DNA from 4 places in the Rhizobium cerradonense genome. Region 1 is predicted to be linked to each of the others. Evidence: predicted binding sites of a transcription regulator. Region 1 holds the regulator's gene; each other region holds the start of a gene.
What was found. Region 1 encodes LexA, which represses DNA repair genes until DNA is damaged. Its sites were predicted from a motif close to TGTTCNNNNTGTGTTCNG; they were not measured.
Positions count from the first base shown of each region.

Region 2: a site for LexA is predicted at 2,380-2,397, ahead of PH547_RS17025 (ATP-dependent helicase). Genes of this name have one in related genera too.
Region 3: a site for LexA is predicted at 1,898-1,915, ahead of PH547_RS24170 (PA0069 family radical SAM protein). Genes of this name have one in related genera too.
Region 4: a site for LexA is predicted at 1,436-1,453, ahead of PH547_RS18400 (2'-5' RNA ligase family protein). Genes of this name have one in related genera too.

Region 1 is NZ_JAQJCK010000001.1:178,178-182,085, reverse strand. Features, by position in the region: gene PH547_RS00960 (mechanosensitive ion channel family protein) at 1-655, shown strand, start outside; gene PH547_RS00955 (DUF2721 domain-containing protein) at 762-1,253, shown strand; gene lexA (transcriptional repressor LexA) at 1,647-2,369, shown strand; gene PH547_RS00945 (ComEC/Rec2 family competence protein) at 2,350-3,908, opposite strand, start outside.
Region 2 is NZ_JAQJCK010000007.1:57,948-61,855, reverse strand. Features, by position in the region: gene mmsB (3-hydroxyisobutyrate dehydrogenase) at 1-159, shown strand, start outside; gene PH547_RS17025 (ATP-dependent helicase) at 232-2,301, opposite strand; gene PH547_RS17020 (SMP-30/gluconolactonase/LRE family protein) at 2,571-3,446, shown strand; gene secD (protein translocase subunit SecD) at 3,502-3,908, opposite strand, start outside.
Region 3 is NZ_JAQJCK010000013.1:14,111-18,018, reverse strand. Features, by position in the region: gene PH547_RS24175 (ribonuclease HII) at 1-467, opposite strand, end outside; gene PH547_RS24170 (PA0069 family radical SAM protein) at 671-1,828, opposite strand; gene PH547_RS24165 (glycosyltransferase family protein) at 2,069-2,587, shown strand; gene PH547_RS24160 (hypothetical protein) at 2,766-3,080, shown strand; gene moaB (molybdenum cofactor biosynthesis protein B) at 3,090-3,644, opposite strand; gene PH547_RS24150 (4-(cytidine 5'-diphospho)-2-C-methyl-D-erythritol kinase) at 3,644-3,908, opposite strand, start outside.
Region 4 is NZ_JAQJCK010000007.1:332,444-336,351, forward strand. Features, by position in the region: gene PH547_RS18385 (hypothetical protein) at 1-393, shown strand, start outside; gene PH547_RS18390 (methylated-DNA--[protein]-cysteine S-methyltransferase) at 426-989, opposite strand; gene PH547_RS18395 (hypothetical protein) at 1,162-1,290, opposite strand; gene PH547_RS18400 (2'-5' RNA ligase family protein) at 1,537-2,157, shown strand; gene PH547_RS18405 (SulP family inorganic anion transporter) at 2,172-3,806, opposite strand; gene PH547_RS18410 (LysR family transcriptional regulator) at 3,898-3,908, opposite strand, start outside.

The sequences.
Region 1 (3,908 bases):
CGGGCCGTTGATTGCGGGGGCCGGCATATTCGGCGTGGCGATCGGCTTCGGCTCGCAAACGCTCGTCAAGGATATCGTCAGCGGCATTTTCTACCTGATGGACGATGCCTTCCGCGTCGGCGAATACGTTCAAAGCGGCAGCTACAAGGGAACCGTGGAATCTTTCAGCCTGCGTTCCGTCAGGCTTCGACATCATCATGGTCCGGTGTTCACAGTTCCCTTCGGCGAACTCGGCGCCGTTCAGAACATGAGCCGCGACTGGGCGATCGATAAATTCCTGCTACGGGTTCCGTTCAATACCGACGTCACCAAGGCGAAAAGGATCGTCAAGCAAATCGGAGAGCAGTTGAAAGAAGATCCGGAAATCGGACCGCAGATTCTTGAAACCCTGAAAATGAAGGGGGTGGAGCAAATTGGCGACTTCGGTATCGAACTGAGTTTTGCCTTTACCGCCCTCCCCGGTCGGCAAACCTACATACGGCGCCAGGCCTATACCATGATCCGCGACGCATTCATGGAAAACGGCATCGACTTCGCTCAGCCGACAGTGCAGGTGGGTGGCGAGGAAAAATCCGATGCCGCGATCGCAGCCATGACACTGCAGAGAAAGAAGATCGCTGAGCAAATGACGCAATCGGCAGCGCCGCCGACCTGAACGTTCGCGCGAGATCAGTAACCAGCCTCATCTCCGCGCGCTTCTTTGGCAAGGCGACACCTCTGGGGCGGATACCGGATGACGTTGGACAGAAAGGAGATCCAATGTGCTGAACGACCATCTGACGTCTATTGCCGCGCACGTTATTCAGATAGCGCTGACAGCGGTCTTTCTGCTGGCGGGCACTGCCGGGTGCCTCAATGTCTTTTCGGCCAGGCTCGCCCGCGTCTCCGACCGGGTCAACAGCCTTTTCGAACGGGTGACCTCTGAGGACCCGGATGAAACACGGTTGCTGCAGCTCTACTATCTGCGGCGGCGAACATTGGCGCTGGAGATCGCAGTTCTGCTCGGCACGACATCGGGCGTGTTCACATGCCTTGCGACGCTCGGCCTCATGGGCGGTGCGATTCGCCAGCAGTTTCGCGAGCAATTGCTGCTCTGGCTCTTTGGGCTTGCCGTCTTCGCACTCATGGGCGCCTTTGTGGCCTTTCTCGTCGAGATGATTCTGGCCGGGCGCAGCATGCTAAGGCAGATCGCCAACGACCGTACCTTGCTCGAGCACCGGCACGGGAGTTCGAGGAAAAGTTCAACCTATTGATATCCCGTCGAATATTACTACGGATGGCACCAATCCCGGCCCCTCAGAAATCCGGATTCCCAGTCAGATCCATAGCTTGCTCTCCATGGTTCGGAGAGTGTCGTCCTCCAAAGAGCTTATAGAACGAAGAACATGGCTTTTCGCCGCCTTGGAGATAATCAGTTTTGGGATCGTCCGAAATTTTGCTTCGCCCGATTCCGCATATATTTCTGCTATTTAGTTTGAAGGTGCCGGGAAAAAATCATCTGCCCGGGACCTGTTATGTTCCCCATTTATTTGATGCACCTACAAAATGTTCACCGAAATTTAAGGGCTTGCGGAACACATATGGAACATATAGTGTCCGTTCTGGATTTGTTTCACGACACCTTCTCAGTCCCGAGGTTCAAAACGATGTTGACGCGCAAGCAGCAGGAACTGCTTCTCTTCATTCACGAACGAATGAAGGAGTCCGGTGTTCCGCCATCTTTCGACGAGATGAAGGATGCGCTGGACCTTGCGTCCAAATCCGGTATTCACCGTCTCATCACGGCTTTGGAAGAGCGCGGCTTCATCCGTCGCCTGCCGAACCGAGCCCGAGCGCTGGAGGTCATCAAGCTGCCGGAGGCCTATAGCCCGAGCCTGCAGCCTCGCCGCGGCTTTTCGCCAAGCGTCATCGAGGGTAGCCTTGGCAAGCCGCAACTTGTGCCGCCGCCCGCACCCGCAAAGCCGGTGAGTGAGGACAACAACAGTTCGGTTTCGGTACCCGTCATGGGCCGCATTGCCGCCGGCGTTCCGATCTCGGCCATCCAGAACAATACTCACGACATCACCGTTCCCGCCGACATGCTCGGCTCCGGCGAGCATTATGCGCTGGAGGTCAAGGGCGACTCGATGATCGATGCCGGCATCTTTGATGGCGATACCGTCATCATCCGCAACGCCACGACCGCCAATCCCGGCGACATCGTCGTCGCTCTCGTCGATGATGAAGAGGCGACATTGAAGCGCTTCCGCCGCAAGGGAGCCTCGATCGCGCTTGAAGCGGCAAACCCTGCTTACGAAACCCGCATCTTCGGGCCGGATCGAGTGAAGGTACAAGGCAAGCTCGTCGGTCTCATTCGCCGCTATCACTGACCGGTGACGCCGGCTTGAGCGGCGCGCCAAAAGTGTCTGTTCGCCAGTCGTAGGAGCGATGCAGGCTCCATGGCCGCGAAAGGTTTTCAAACGCTGCCGTCATTATCGGTTTATCGGTGCTAAGGCTCATTTCGATGGACCCTGTGCGGCGCAATGTTGCACCTGTGAAGAGCGTGGCGCCAGAGCGGCAGCGATCAAGACGCAGCCGTACGGAGGTGATGACGATATTGGCCGTGTCGCAGGCCGGAGCGAGATAGGCGGCATCTTCAATGGTGACAAGCATGTCGCCATTATCCAGCATTGCCACGCACCATGCACCTTTTTGGCAGGCGAAACCGCCCGGCCCGGCCGCGTCTAATGCCGCATCCATCGCCTTTCGAACGGTGCTCTGTTCTTCGGAATTCAGGCGACGATGCTTGTCTGATTTGCTGATTTTGGGGAGCTGACTATCCGGCGGAAGCATCGTTGGCGGTTGCTGCTCGGTGATCGCCAATGCTCTTTGCCACTGCTCGAAGATGAAATCCGGCGGTTTTTCGCGGTTTGTCGTCAGCGCACCGTTGCGCAACAAGGCGACCAGCGTGCCGTCCTCGGAGATCATGAGATCAGGCTTCAGGACACCGGGGCCGAGCGCCACGACTGCGACCGAACCGGTGATCAAGAGCGCACCTGCATGTCGCAGCCATGTTCTCAGCAAGGTCATCAGCAAGAAGCCGGCTATGACCGTCGGGAACAGCCAGACCGGCAGCCGGCCGAAGGGAATATTACCGCCCCAGGCGGCAACCGTTTTGGCAATGACGATGACGACATCAAGTCCCCAGCCGGTTATCTGCCAGAAAGGGGCATCAACGCCAAATGGCATCAGTAGCGTCGCCGCCATGCCAAACGGCATGACGACAAAGGAGACGACCGGCATAGCCGCCAGATTGGCAACGAGGCCATATGTCGCCAACCGGTGAAAATGTTCTATCGAGAAGATTGCCGTCGATGCGCCGCCTATAAAAGAGGTCGACAATATGCTTCCGAAGAAACGGGAAACGAAGAGCAGCGGACGCATGACCCGGAACCGGGAGAGAACGCTCTCCCGATGCGGCCTCCTCGCCCAGAGCGAATAGCCGGACACCAACGCCAGGGTCGCGGCGTAAGACATCTGAAAACTTGGTCCGAGCGCCTGCGAAGGCGACAGTATGAGAATGACTATCGCCGATAGCGCCACGTTGCGCAGGCTGATGGATGGCCGGTCGAAGAGCACGGCGATCAGCATGATCGCCATCATGATGAAGGCACGCTCCGCGGATACCCCGAAGCCGGAAATGAGGTAATAAGCCGTCACTGTGACCAGCGCGCCGAAGGCCGCAATCTTCTTCGTTGGCCAAGCCTGTGCCACGCCGAAAAACAGACTGAGGGCATAGCGTAAACCGACATAAAAGATGCCCGCGGAGAGCGCCATGTTTAGGCCGGAGATGGCGATGATATGCGCAAGACCCGAGGTCCGCAGCGCTTCGGTCGTGTCGTCTGAGATCGCTCGTCTCTCATCGGTGA
Region 2 (3,908 bases), on a different contig from region 1:
CTGAAGGATCTGCGATTGGCACAGGAGGCAGCGCTGTCAACCGGCGCATCCACGCCGCTGGGTGCCGAAGCGGCGCAGCTCTACGCACTCTTTGAAAAGCTCGGCAATGGCGGCCGCGATTTTTCGGCCATTATTGAGATGTTTCGGGAGGCGGATTGAATATTACTCGTGATGATCGAGTGAGTTGAAGCTCCGACGCCGGAAAAGCGGCCTCGACAAATGGGCCCCAATTCACCGCCACATGCCGCGCATGCGCGCACCCACATCGACTCTTACCTGCCGCGCCCTGATGGCGGCAGCGCTTTCGGCGCGGGCCTGTGGCCAGCCGCAAACCTCGAAAAACTGCAGCAATGTCGCCGGAATGAAGCGCGTTCGCGAGGCAAAGACATGCCGGTCGCCCTGCGCATGCTGGCCATGGATGAAGAAGCGCTGCGGGATGACGAGATCGAGACTGTCTTTGGCACGTGTCATGGCAACATAGAGCAACCGCCGCTCCTCCTCGATCTCGGAGGAGGAGCCGACCGCGAGATCAGCCGGAATGCAGCCATCGACGGCATTGAGGACAAACACCTTCGTCCATTCCTGGCCCTTGGCGGAATGGATGGTCGAGAGGATGAGATAATCCTCGTCAAGCAGCGGCGTGCCGGCCTGGTCGCTGGTGGCATCGGGTGGATCGAGCGTCAGTTCGGTGAGGAAGCGCTCGCGCGAGCCATAGCCGCTGGCGATCTGTTCGAGCTGGATCAGGTCCGCCTGGCGCGTCGCTGCGTCCTCGTGCGCCCGCTCCAGATGCGGTTCGTACCATTGCCGTACGAGGCCGATTTCCGCCGGCCATCCCGCCTTGCCGGCCTTCAACTCCTGCATAGTCGCAACGAAGGCCGTCCAGTCTTCTCCCGAGCGCGGCGGCGCCGGAAAATCGGCTAGGGCCGCCATTGGACTGGCCTGTTCGCCGATATGATCGAGCACGCGCTGGGCAGTCGAAGGGCCGACGCCCGGCAAAAGCTGCATCAGCCGGAAGCCGGCGACACGGTCGCGCGGGTTCTGGGCAAAGCGAAGGGCAGCGAGCATGTCCTTCACATGGGCGCTGTCGAGAAACTTCAGCCCGCCGAATTTGACGAAGGGAATGTTGCGGCGGGTGAGCTCGACTTCCAGCGGTCCGCTATGGCTTGAGGTACGGAAGAGCACCGCTTGCTGCTTGAGCTTGGCGCCGCTCTCCCGATTTTCCAGCACCTGATCGGCGATATAACGCGCCTGATCGCTTTCGTCGCGCACCGTGACCAGCCGCGGACGCTCAGCACTCTGGCGTTCTGTGCGCAGATTCTTCGTGAAACGCTCGGAGGCAAGATCGATCACCGCATTGGCGGCGGCGAGAATGGGTTGCGTCGAGCGGTAGTTGCGGTCGAGCGTGACGATATTGGCGGCGGGCGTAAAAGAGGTCGGAAAGTCGAGAATGTTGCGCACGGTCGCGGCGCGAAAGGAATAGATCGACTGCGCATCGTCGCCGACAACGGTCAGCCCGTGGCCGTCAGGTTTCAGCGCCAGCAGGATCGATGACTGCAGCCGGTTGGTATCCTGATATTCGTCGACCAGCACATGGTCGAAGCGGCCGCCTATATCCTCGGCGATCAGCGGCTCGTGCAGCATATGCGCCCAGTAGAGCAGCAGATCGTCGTAATCGAGCACATTTTGCGCTTGCTTGGCTTCGACATAGGCCGCGAAGAGGTCGCGCAACTGCTTGTCCCAGGCGGCGCACCAGGGGAAGAAATCGCGCAGCACCTCTTCGAGCGGCGCTTCCGAATTGACGGCGCGGGAATAGATCGCGAGGCAGGTCGCCTTGGTCGGAAAGCGGTTTTCCAGCTTGGAGAAGCCGAGTTCGTGGCGAATGAGGTTCATCAGATCGGCGCTGTCTTCGCGGTCGTGGATCGTGAAGGCCGGGTCGAGGCCGATCTGTTCGGCGTAATCGCGCAGGAGCCGCGCGCCGATGCCATGAAACGTGCCGGTCCAGGCAAGCGCATCGGCCATGATGCCGGCATTGGCGCCAAGCACCTCGCGACAGATGCGCTCGACGCGGCGGCCCATTTCGGCCGCCGCACGGCGGGAGAAGGTCATCAGCAGGATGCGGCGGGGATCGGCGCCTTTGACGATGAGATGCGCGACGCGATGGGCCAGCGTATTCGTCTTGCCGGAGCCCGCGCCTGCGATCACCAGCAGCGGCCCGGCAATATGGCTGCCATCGACCGTCGTGCCGTGCTCCACCGCCTGCCGCTGCTCCGGGTTCAGCTTTTCCAGATAGGCGGCTGTCATGGGCTCTCCTGAAGGCTTCGGACGGCGGGCGCACGAACACGGAATCGGCGACGAATCATGTTCGCAATAATATCCGAATGTTCGATGAATGTTCTGAATTGGCTAAAACTGTCAAGATCGGGCGAATCTGCACAAAGATGTGACCCTCCCGTCATGAATTTGGTTCAGATTTAACGAATACCCGGCTCGAAAAAGCTTTTGGGGTACTTATTTACCATCTGTGACACACGATTTTTGGGGTTTCGGTGCGCTGGGTAGGGTTCCCGAATATGAACGAGACGATGGCCACCGGATTGCGTCTGCCGGAGGGGCCTGTTGCCCTGACCGATGGTCGCATCGCGCTTGTGGAGACCGACGACAGTCGTCGTTGCCTGACGATGATCGTGGGCGGCATCCGCCGTGAAATCTGCCGGCCTGGCGGCCGGCCGGCCGGGCTCGCGGTCGATGGCGACAATTGTTTCTGGGTGGCGGGCGGCCCGGAAAATTCCCTTGTCCGGCTGTCTCCGGAAGGCCGCACCTTGCAGGTGATCGAAGGCGGCAATGACGGCCCGTTTCTCTACCCGAACGATCTGGCCTTTGGTCCCGACGGCCTGCTCTACATGACCGATTCAGGCGTCCGTATCTCCGATCTGCTCGAAGGCGCCGATATCAATCCCGGTTTCTTCCAGGCGCCCTATAACGGCCGTGTCTATCAGATCGATCCGGCGGAAGGCCGGGTGCAGCGCGTGCTGGCGACCGGTCTGCTCTATGCCAACGGCATAGCCTTCGGGCCGGACGGATTGCTCTATTATAGCGAGACATTGACCGGGAAAATCTACCGCCAGGTTGTCGGCGGACGGCAGGAACTGTTTGCGCAGGTAATGCCGGCGCCTGCTGTGAAGGCGCTATGTGGGCCGGCAGGCATGGCCTTTGATCGCAACGGCACGCTCTATTGCACGATTTATGGGCAAGGCGAGATTTGCATGGTCGATCCCGCGGGAAAGATCGCCGGCCGTATCCGCACCAATGGCACGCGGCCGGGCAACATCGCTTTCACCCTCGATGGCAAATACGTGCTCATCACAGAGCAGGAAAACGGTGTTTTGGAGAGAATAGTGGCGCCGCGGCCAGGACTGGCGCTGCACATGCCCGCCTTCGGATCTTGAGGCGGCTGGACATGCCCGGAAGCCGGGCATGTCCTCATTCATGTCTATCCGCCGTTTATTCGGCAGCAGGAATCTGCTTGTTGTCCTTGCCGGACTTGTCGTCCGACTCGGCGTCGTTGGCGACCGCCTTGGCATGGCGGCGGCGCCAATCGCCGAGGAACAGCAAGATCGGAGCGGCGATGAAGACCGACGAGGCGCCAGCGACGAGTATGCCGAACACCATCGGGATCGCGAAGCTGGAGACGGCGCTGCCGCCCCAGATCGCCATCGGCACCAGCGCCAGGAAGGCGGTGGCGTTGGTATAGAGGCTTCGCGCCAGGGTCTCGTTGATCGACTTGTCGATGATGTCGCGGAGCGGCATCGACTTATAGAGACGCATGTTTTCACGCATACGGTCATAGACCACGACCTTGTCGTTCACCGAATATCCGACGAGCGTCAGGATCGCGGCGATAGCCGTCA
Region 3 (3,908 bases), on a different contig from region 1:
ATGGAAAAGGAGCGGGCATCGCCCTTGACCACGGCTTTTCCCGGGCAAGCGAGGCCGCCAGGCACGTCCAGCCCATCCGTCAGGACGTAGCTTGCCGGTATGGCCAGGCTGCATATGGCACGACGCATGGCATCAAGGCTCGCCTTGCGAATATCAGTGATATCGATACGGGCCGCACTCGAAGAAGCAATGGAGACGGTCGCGGTCGAGAGGATTTCGACAAACAGCGCCTCGCGCCTGATGGCCGAAAGCTGCTTGGAATCGTTCAATCCCTCGGGAATGCGTTCCGGATCGAGAATGACTGCGGCCGCGACGACTGGACCTGCAAGAGGCCCGCGCCCGGCTTCATCGGCACCTGCGACAGGCCAGTGTCCAGCGCGGCGGGCAATCAGCTCCAACTCGAAGGTTGGAACGATCGGGCCCTCGTCGAAAAGCATGGGAGAATCGGATGGTGTGCTGCGTGGCATGCGGCAAGCTCGCACACCATCCGATCTCCTGCAAGCCCCCGGTGGATCAAGGCGGCGAACCAGGGGGCTCTTCCGGCGGGCAGGGAAACCCGCGGGAAAGGGTCAGAGCAATTCCAGGAAAAGTGCGTGAGCCGCTTTCCGTCCGGAATTGCGAAAAAACAAAAAGATAGAGCGGTTCTAAGATTCCGCGAAAGCTGAACCGCTCAAAGCAGCGATAGCTGCACGCCGCTGCCATCCGGCGGCACAAACAGGTCGTCTCGCAATGCGATACTGCGGCGGGTGAGCTCCAGCCGCTTGGTCGCCATTTCGAAACGGCGGCTGATCTGCCAGGCATAGGGGCCTGCGCCCTTCATGCGTTTGCCGAACTCGGCATCGTAATCCTTGCCGCCGCGCATTGAGCGGATCAGCGACATGACATGGCGGTAGCGATCCGGATAGTTCTGCAGCAGCCAGTCGCGGAAGAGCGGGCTGACCTCCAGCGGCAGGCGCAGGATGACATAGGTTGCTTCCATGGCGCCGGCGGCCTTGCTGGCGTCGAGAATGCGTTCGATTTCGTGGTCGTTGAGCGCCGGAATGATCGGCGCCACCATGACTGCAGTCTGGATACCGGCTTCGCTGAGCACCCGTATCGCCTCCAGCCGCCGCTGCGGCGTCGCCGCGCGCGGTTCCATGGTGCGCGCCAGCTTGCGGTCGAGCGTGGTCACGGAAATACCGACCCGAACCAGGTTCTTGGCGGCCATCTCTTGGAGAATATCGATATCGCGCATGATCAGCGCTGACTTGGTGACGATCGCAACCGGATGGTTTGCCTTGTTCAGCACTTCGAGAATCTGCCGCATGATGCGCCATTCCTTCTCGATCGGCTGATAGGGATCAGTATTGGTGCCGATGGCGATGACGCGCGGCTTGTAGCCGGGCTTGGCCAGCTCCCGTTCCAGAAGCCGCGCCGCGTCCGGCTTGGCGAAGAGCTTCGATTCGAAATCGAGTCCCGCCGACAGGCCCATATAGGCATGCGTCGGCCGTGCGAAACAATAGATGCAGCCATGCTCGCAGCCACGATAGGGATTGATGGAACGATCGAAGGATATATCGGGCGATTCGTTGCGTGTGATTGCCGTACGCGGCTTCTCCACCTGGACTTCGGTTTTGAAGGGCGGCAGTTCTTCGAGTGTTTGCCAGCCGTCATCGAATGTCTCACGTCGCAGCGGTTCGAATCGGCCGCTCGGGTTCAGCCCGGCGCCGCGACCGCGCCGGCGGTCGATCTCGACTCTGAGACCGGTGTCGGCGATCAAAGCATTGGCAACATCTGCCGTATTGGCAGGCGCAAATGCGACCTGCCCTGCAAGGGACTGCTCGTTCATCGGTAACTCCGGGGCGGTTCATGGCATCGCATGCCGCGTCTAAGATGATTAAATTCCTATCCGACAAACGAGAACATTGCAAGAACAAAATGCGCGATTACGCTCCGCCGCGCAGCGTGTCCATGCCGACGAGCAGAGGTCCCGGTGGCATTGTGAACCTGCACATAAGCCTTGTCTAAACCTTCGGGTTTAACGGGTTATGTGCTGGCAATAAATTGTGCGGCGCTCTATAAATGGGCAATGTTGACAGTAATCATCGAATGCCAGGATCAAGAACCTGAGCTGGCGCAGACATTGGCGGCCCTGGTAGCGGGCGCGATCGAAGGTTTGGTGTGCGACGTCGTCGTGCTCGATCATGGCTCGCGTGATGGCACCTCGCATGTGGCCGACGCTGCCGGCTGCCGTTTCTATTCCCAGTGGGATATCAAAGACATACTGCATTCGGCGCGCGGCGAATGGCTGCTTTTCGTCGAGCCCGGCGCCCGCCCGCAAGCCGGCTGGATCGATGAGATTGCCGAATATGTCTCGCTGAATAAGGTGCCGGCGCGCTTCACCGCCTCGCGGGGTTATCGACGGCCTTTGTTCCAGCGCATCGGTCGCAGCCTGCCGCCTCTGGAACTGGGTTTGCTCCTCTCCAAGCGACAGGCCATCGCCGCCGCCAAAACGGGCATGCGGCTTGCCGAATTCGCCAGGGGGCAAAAGAGCCGCCAACTGTCGAGCGAGCTGATTCCCTCTTGGGTCGCACGCGCGGCACGGTAGCGCATTGTAATCAATCCAGATTCCATTTGAAAATAAGAGAATTTCTGTCATAATTTTCATATGGCGGCACGTCTCGCGTGTCGCGTCAGGCGGCCGACCATGAAGATGCCGGTATGCGGCAGAGCAGGTCAGCGGAACTCTCCTCTTCCGCCGGATTTCCGGCGAAAGGAGGTGCGTCATGGGACGCACGATGCTCTGCCGCCTCATCGGAACGGCCCTTGTGGCAACGACAATCCTTCATCCGAGTACTGCAGCTTCGCAAGCGATGTTCGCATGCGCTGAGCGCGCCGATATGGTCGCTTTCCTGGAAGCGCACTATTCCGAAAAGCTCTCGGCCATTGGTCAGCTCGATCCGAGGAATATTATCGAGGTCTTCGCTGCTGAAAGCGGCAGTTGGACAATGATGATCACCGGTGTCTCCGGCCGAAGCTGCGTGATCCTCACGGGTCAGAATTGGGAATCAATTCCTGCCTTGCCTGGATCGAAGGCATAAAGCGCCAGCTTATTTTGAGCCGGCACCGCGCTTTAGATGTTCATCGAGCCGCGGCATGATCTCCACGAAATTGCAGGGCATATGGCGGTAGTCGAGTTGCGCCTTTAAAATGCCGTCCCAGGCATCCTTGCAGGCGCCAGGGGAGCCCGGCAGCACGAAGATGAAGGTGGCGTTGGCAACGCCGCCGGTTGCACGCGACTGGATCGTCGCCGTGCCGATCTTGTCGTAGGAGATGCGATGGAACACCTCGGAAAACCCGTCCATCCGCTTTTCGAACAAGGGCTCCAGCGCTTCGGGCGTGACATCGCGGCCGGTAAAGCCGGTGCCGCCGGTGGTGATGACGACGTCGATGGTTTCGTCCTGCGTCCAGGCCTCCACCTGGCTTCGAATACGCTTCTTGTCGTCGGGAACGATGGCGCGCGCAGCCAACCTATGACCGGCTTCCGCGATACGGGCAACCAGCGTATCGCCGGACTTGTCGTCGGCGAGCGTGCGCGTATCGGAAACGGTCAGCACCGCGATGCCGACGGGGATGAAGGACCTTGCTTCACTTGAACCGGTCATCACGCGCCTCCCTTGATCGTTTCCGTCGCCTGGAAATACCAGTCCGGCCTTAAGCTGTGAAGCGATGCCGCCGCCGCTGTCGCCCGCTCGAGGTTATCGAACAGGCCGAAGCAGGTGGCGCCTGAGCCGGACATGCGTGTGGCGAGCGCCCCTTGGCTCTCGATCAATTGCGAGAGCGTGGCGATTTCGTTGCAGAGCATTCGTGCCGGCGGCTCCAGATCGTTGCGCAACCCCTCAATGGTCTCGATCCATTGCATGCGGCCA
Region 4 (3,908 bases), on a different contig from region 1:
TTCCGTTTCTTCGGGCTGGTCTTCATTGTTCCCGGCGTCGTCGGCCCCAATCTGCCCGCCGGCTTCGCGATATCAGCCGCTTATGGTGACTTTGCAACCGGCCTGCTCGCCATGCTGGCGCTTCTCACCGTAAGGATACGTCCGCTCTTTTGGCTGTTCACCATTGCCTTCAATGTTGTGGGGACAGTCGACCTCATCGTCGACTACTATAATGGCACCCAATTCGACCTTCCCGGGTTCGCCGGACAGTTGGGCGCCACCTACGCAATCCCGATCATCTATGTGCCTCTATTGATGATCACGCATGTCGCCGCGTTCTATCTGCTGCTGCGTCCTCAGCCCGGAACGGCTCGGGCCATCGCCGGAGATGCGGCCGCATCCACGGACGCGTGACCCTCCGGGCGCGTTATGCACACGACCAACGTTCAGAAACCCAGGGATTGCTGCACGGGCTTCGGCGGCGCGAGCTGGACGCCTTCCAGTTCCAGCATGCGAGCCTTGGCGGTCGAACCGCCGGGCGCGGAGAAGCCGCCTATCTTGCCGCCGGCGGCCAAGACGCGGTGGCAGGGAATGATCAGCGCCACGGGGTTCTTGGCCATGGCCTGGCCGACGTCGCGCGCCGCTTCCGGACCGGCGCCGAGCTGTTTGGCTAGCGCGCCATAGGTGGTGGTGTGCCCCCACCCTACCTGCCTCGCTGCGGCATAGATCTGCTTGAAGAAATCGTCCTGCTCGCTGAGATCCAGTTTCACGCCGGAGAAATCGATTGTTTCGCCAGCGAAATAACGCTTTACGGCGGCAACCGCATCGGCGACATCGGGCGTCGGCGCGCTAGGTCGTGCATTTGGCAAACGGCGAAGCATGAGGCGCTCGGTCGCCTCAGCGCTTTTCGTCGGCAATTGGAAGCGAGTGACACCGATGTCGTTCCACGCAATCCCACAGAAACCACCGACGGTTTCGAAGATCAGATAATGTTGCCTTGTCTCGCTCATGGCAAAGTCTCCGTGTTTCCACTTGCCATGAAAATCGTGCCTCTGGCACCCGAATTCAACCCGATTCTTGCGCAGGCCGATTGTTGCCAACATTTTGCGGAGTGAAGGAAGCGATGCCGATGCTGCGACGGCAACATCCGCCACACCACTTCCCACCCAGCTTGGGAGCTTATCAATACCCTCCGCCGGCCGGAGCCGAATTCTGCGTCATGCCGCCGCCGGAGCCGGTGGTGGAGCAGGCGGAGACGCCGAGACCGATGAAGGCGAAAAGAACGGCGGAGAAGATGGTTTTGATCAACATGTGAGGTCATTCCCTTGTTGAGAGCGGGCCAAAATGCCCTGACCTGCGGTGAACAATCGAAGGGCAGTTTTATTCGGTGCTTTTTCCAAATCGAGGGATGCGATGAAATATCCGATCTTCCCGGCCAATTGCGGCCACTTCAATTTGTTCTCTATTTGTTCTTGATTTTAAGACTAGGCGACCGTAGGATATCAGCGCTCAGCAAGAACAGCACGAGGCAAGGCCGGCTGGCTTTGAAGCGATCTCATGAAGAACAACGCACAGCTTTCGCTCAATCTTGGCGGAGGATCACGAGTCAGGAAATCTGAAGCCGATCCGATGCATTCGGCTGGTCTTTATTTTGCTGTACTGCCTGATCGGGAGGTTGCTTCGTCAAGTGCCAAATTAGCAAGCGATCTGCATCGGCAATACCGTTTCTTCGCAAAGCCGCGCCCCTCGGATCTGTTTCATATTACGCTTTACCAGTTGGGCTCCTACGCCGGCATGCATGAGCCACCGCATGAGATCGCATTTGCGGCAATGCAAGCGGCGTCGACCGTCAGGAAGCCATCATTCCAAGTGGTTTTCGATCGAGCCGTCAGCTTCGGTAATGGCGACAATCGCCCCCTTGTCCTATGGTGCAAGGAAGGAAATGCGGAACTGAAAGCGCTGCGTCAAGAACTGGATGACGCAATGCGGTTCACCGGCTTTGCAAATAACGATAGAAGGGAATTTGAGCCGCATATGACCTTGCTATATCGGGGTCAATTGATTCCGGAAGTCGTGCTTGACGAACCCGTAGGGTGGACCGTCCGGGATTTTGTGCTGGTCCATAGCCTCCAGGGGGAAGGCAGGCACGAGCATCTTTGCTACTGGCTGCTGAACTAAGCCGGCTACAGAGGTCAGCCGTTCCCCACCGCCGGTGCAACCACCGCGGCCGCGTCGTCAACGCTGAAGCTGCAGCGATTTTCGAGATCGGTCATTCCGGCAGCGGCCATGAGGTCGCGGGCTTTATCATGAGCACGCGCGAATTGCACGCGGATGCCGGCAATGCGCATGGCATTGTCGAATTCCATCAAAGCGTCGAGCGCGGAGCTGTCGAGATCGAAGCTTTCCTCCAGACTCAGCACCACGGCCTTCAGTCCCGTTTCGGCGCGGCTGCGCATCAGAATCTCGCCAAGGATCATATCGGCATTTCCGAAAAACAGCGGCTCGCCGGGACGCCAGATCGCAATGCCGGGCGTTTCTATCGCCTCCGGGTGGCGGCTGACGTCGACGAAATTATGGCTGCCTCCCAGCCGTCCGAGGCGGGCGACATAGGGGGATGCCAATCGATGCATCATTGCGACGAGCGAAAGTACGATCGCCAGCAGCATGCCGTTGAGGACGCCGAAGATCAGTACGCCAGCCGCGGCACCGAGCGCGACATAGAAATCACGATGAAGCCGCCGCAGTCGAAGGATCGGGCCGGGGTCGAGCGCATGCGTGAGGGCCGCAATCACCACGGCGGCAAGCACCGGCTCCGGCAGCCGCGCCACCAGCGGCCCGGCGCAGGCGATCAGAATGGCAAGGCCGATGGCGGCAAAGACGGCGGTGGCCCGCGTCTTGGCCCCTGCCGCCTCACTGGCGAAACCTGCGGAAAAACCGGCGCCGACAGGCATGCCCTGGACGACGGCGCTGGCGATATTGGCAAAGCCCAACGCCCCCAACTCGCGATTGACCTCCAGAGCATCGCCGTAGCGCAGCGCCAAGGCCCGCATCGTACCCCAGGATTCGGCAAAGAGAATGAGCACCAGCGGCACGGTAAATTGCACCAGCCGCGAATAAGCGGGCCAGCCGGCATCGGGAAGCGAAGGCCATTGCGGCAGGACCTCGATCGTCCCGACCAACGCGACACCATGGCCGTCGAGGCCAAAGGCAGAAGAGGCGAGGATGCCGGCAGCGAGCACGAGGAAGGCGCCGGGGACGCCCGGCAGCCGCTTGAGCAATAGCAGTGCGACCAATGCCACGATGCCGACGGCAACGCTTGCGATGTTCCACCTAGGAATTGCCGCCAACAGCGCGCCGGCATAGCTGAAGATATTCGAGCCCTGCACGGGGACGCCGACGAGAATCGGGAGCTGATGCAGGATGATGGTAATCGCCAGTCCCAGGGCAAAGCCGCGCAACACCGGGCGCGAGATGAAGCCGGTAATGCCGCCCAGGCGCAAGGCGGCGGCGATGACGAAGAGGATGCCGGCCAGCGCGACGGCGATGGTCGCGAGGCTCGCCTTGACGGTGGCGTCTCCCGGAACAACCGCTAGCGTCGCCGCAAGAATGGCGGCAGATGAAGAGGTCGGTGAGACGATGGCGAAACGGCTGCGTCCGAAAATCGCGTAGACCAGACAGCCGGCAATACCGGCGAGGATCGCTCTATGCGGCGGCAGACCGGCGATACCGGCATAGGCGACTGCTTCGGGCAGCATCAGGCCGGCAACCGATATGCCCGCGATCACATCGGCTTTGTTTATCGCGGGCCAGCCGCCGAGCTTCGTCATCAATCACCGACCACAGGAATCGCCAATCTGTCTAGGTGTAGAGTTTCGCTGGCAGGCTGCAACAGGAAAGTAAGCATGACGAACCGTTGGCTTACGTGGCCC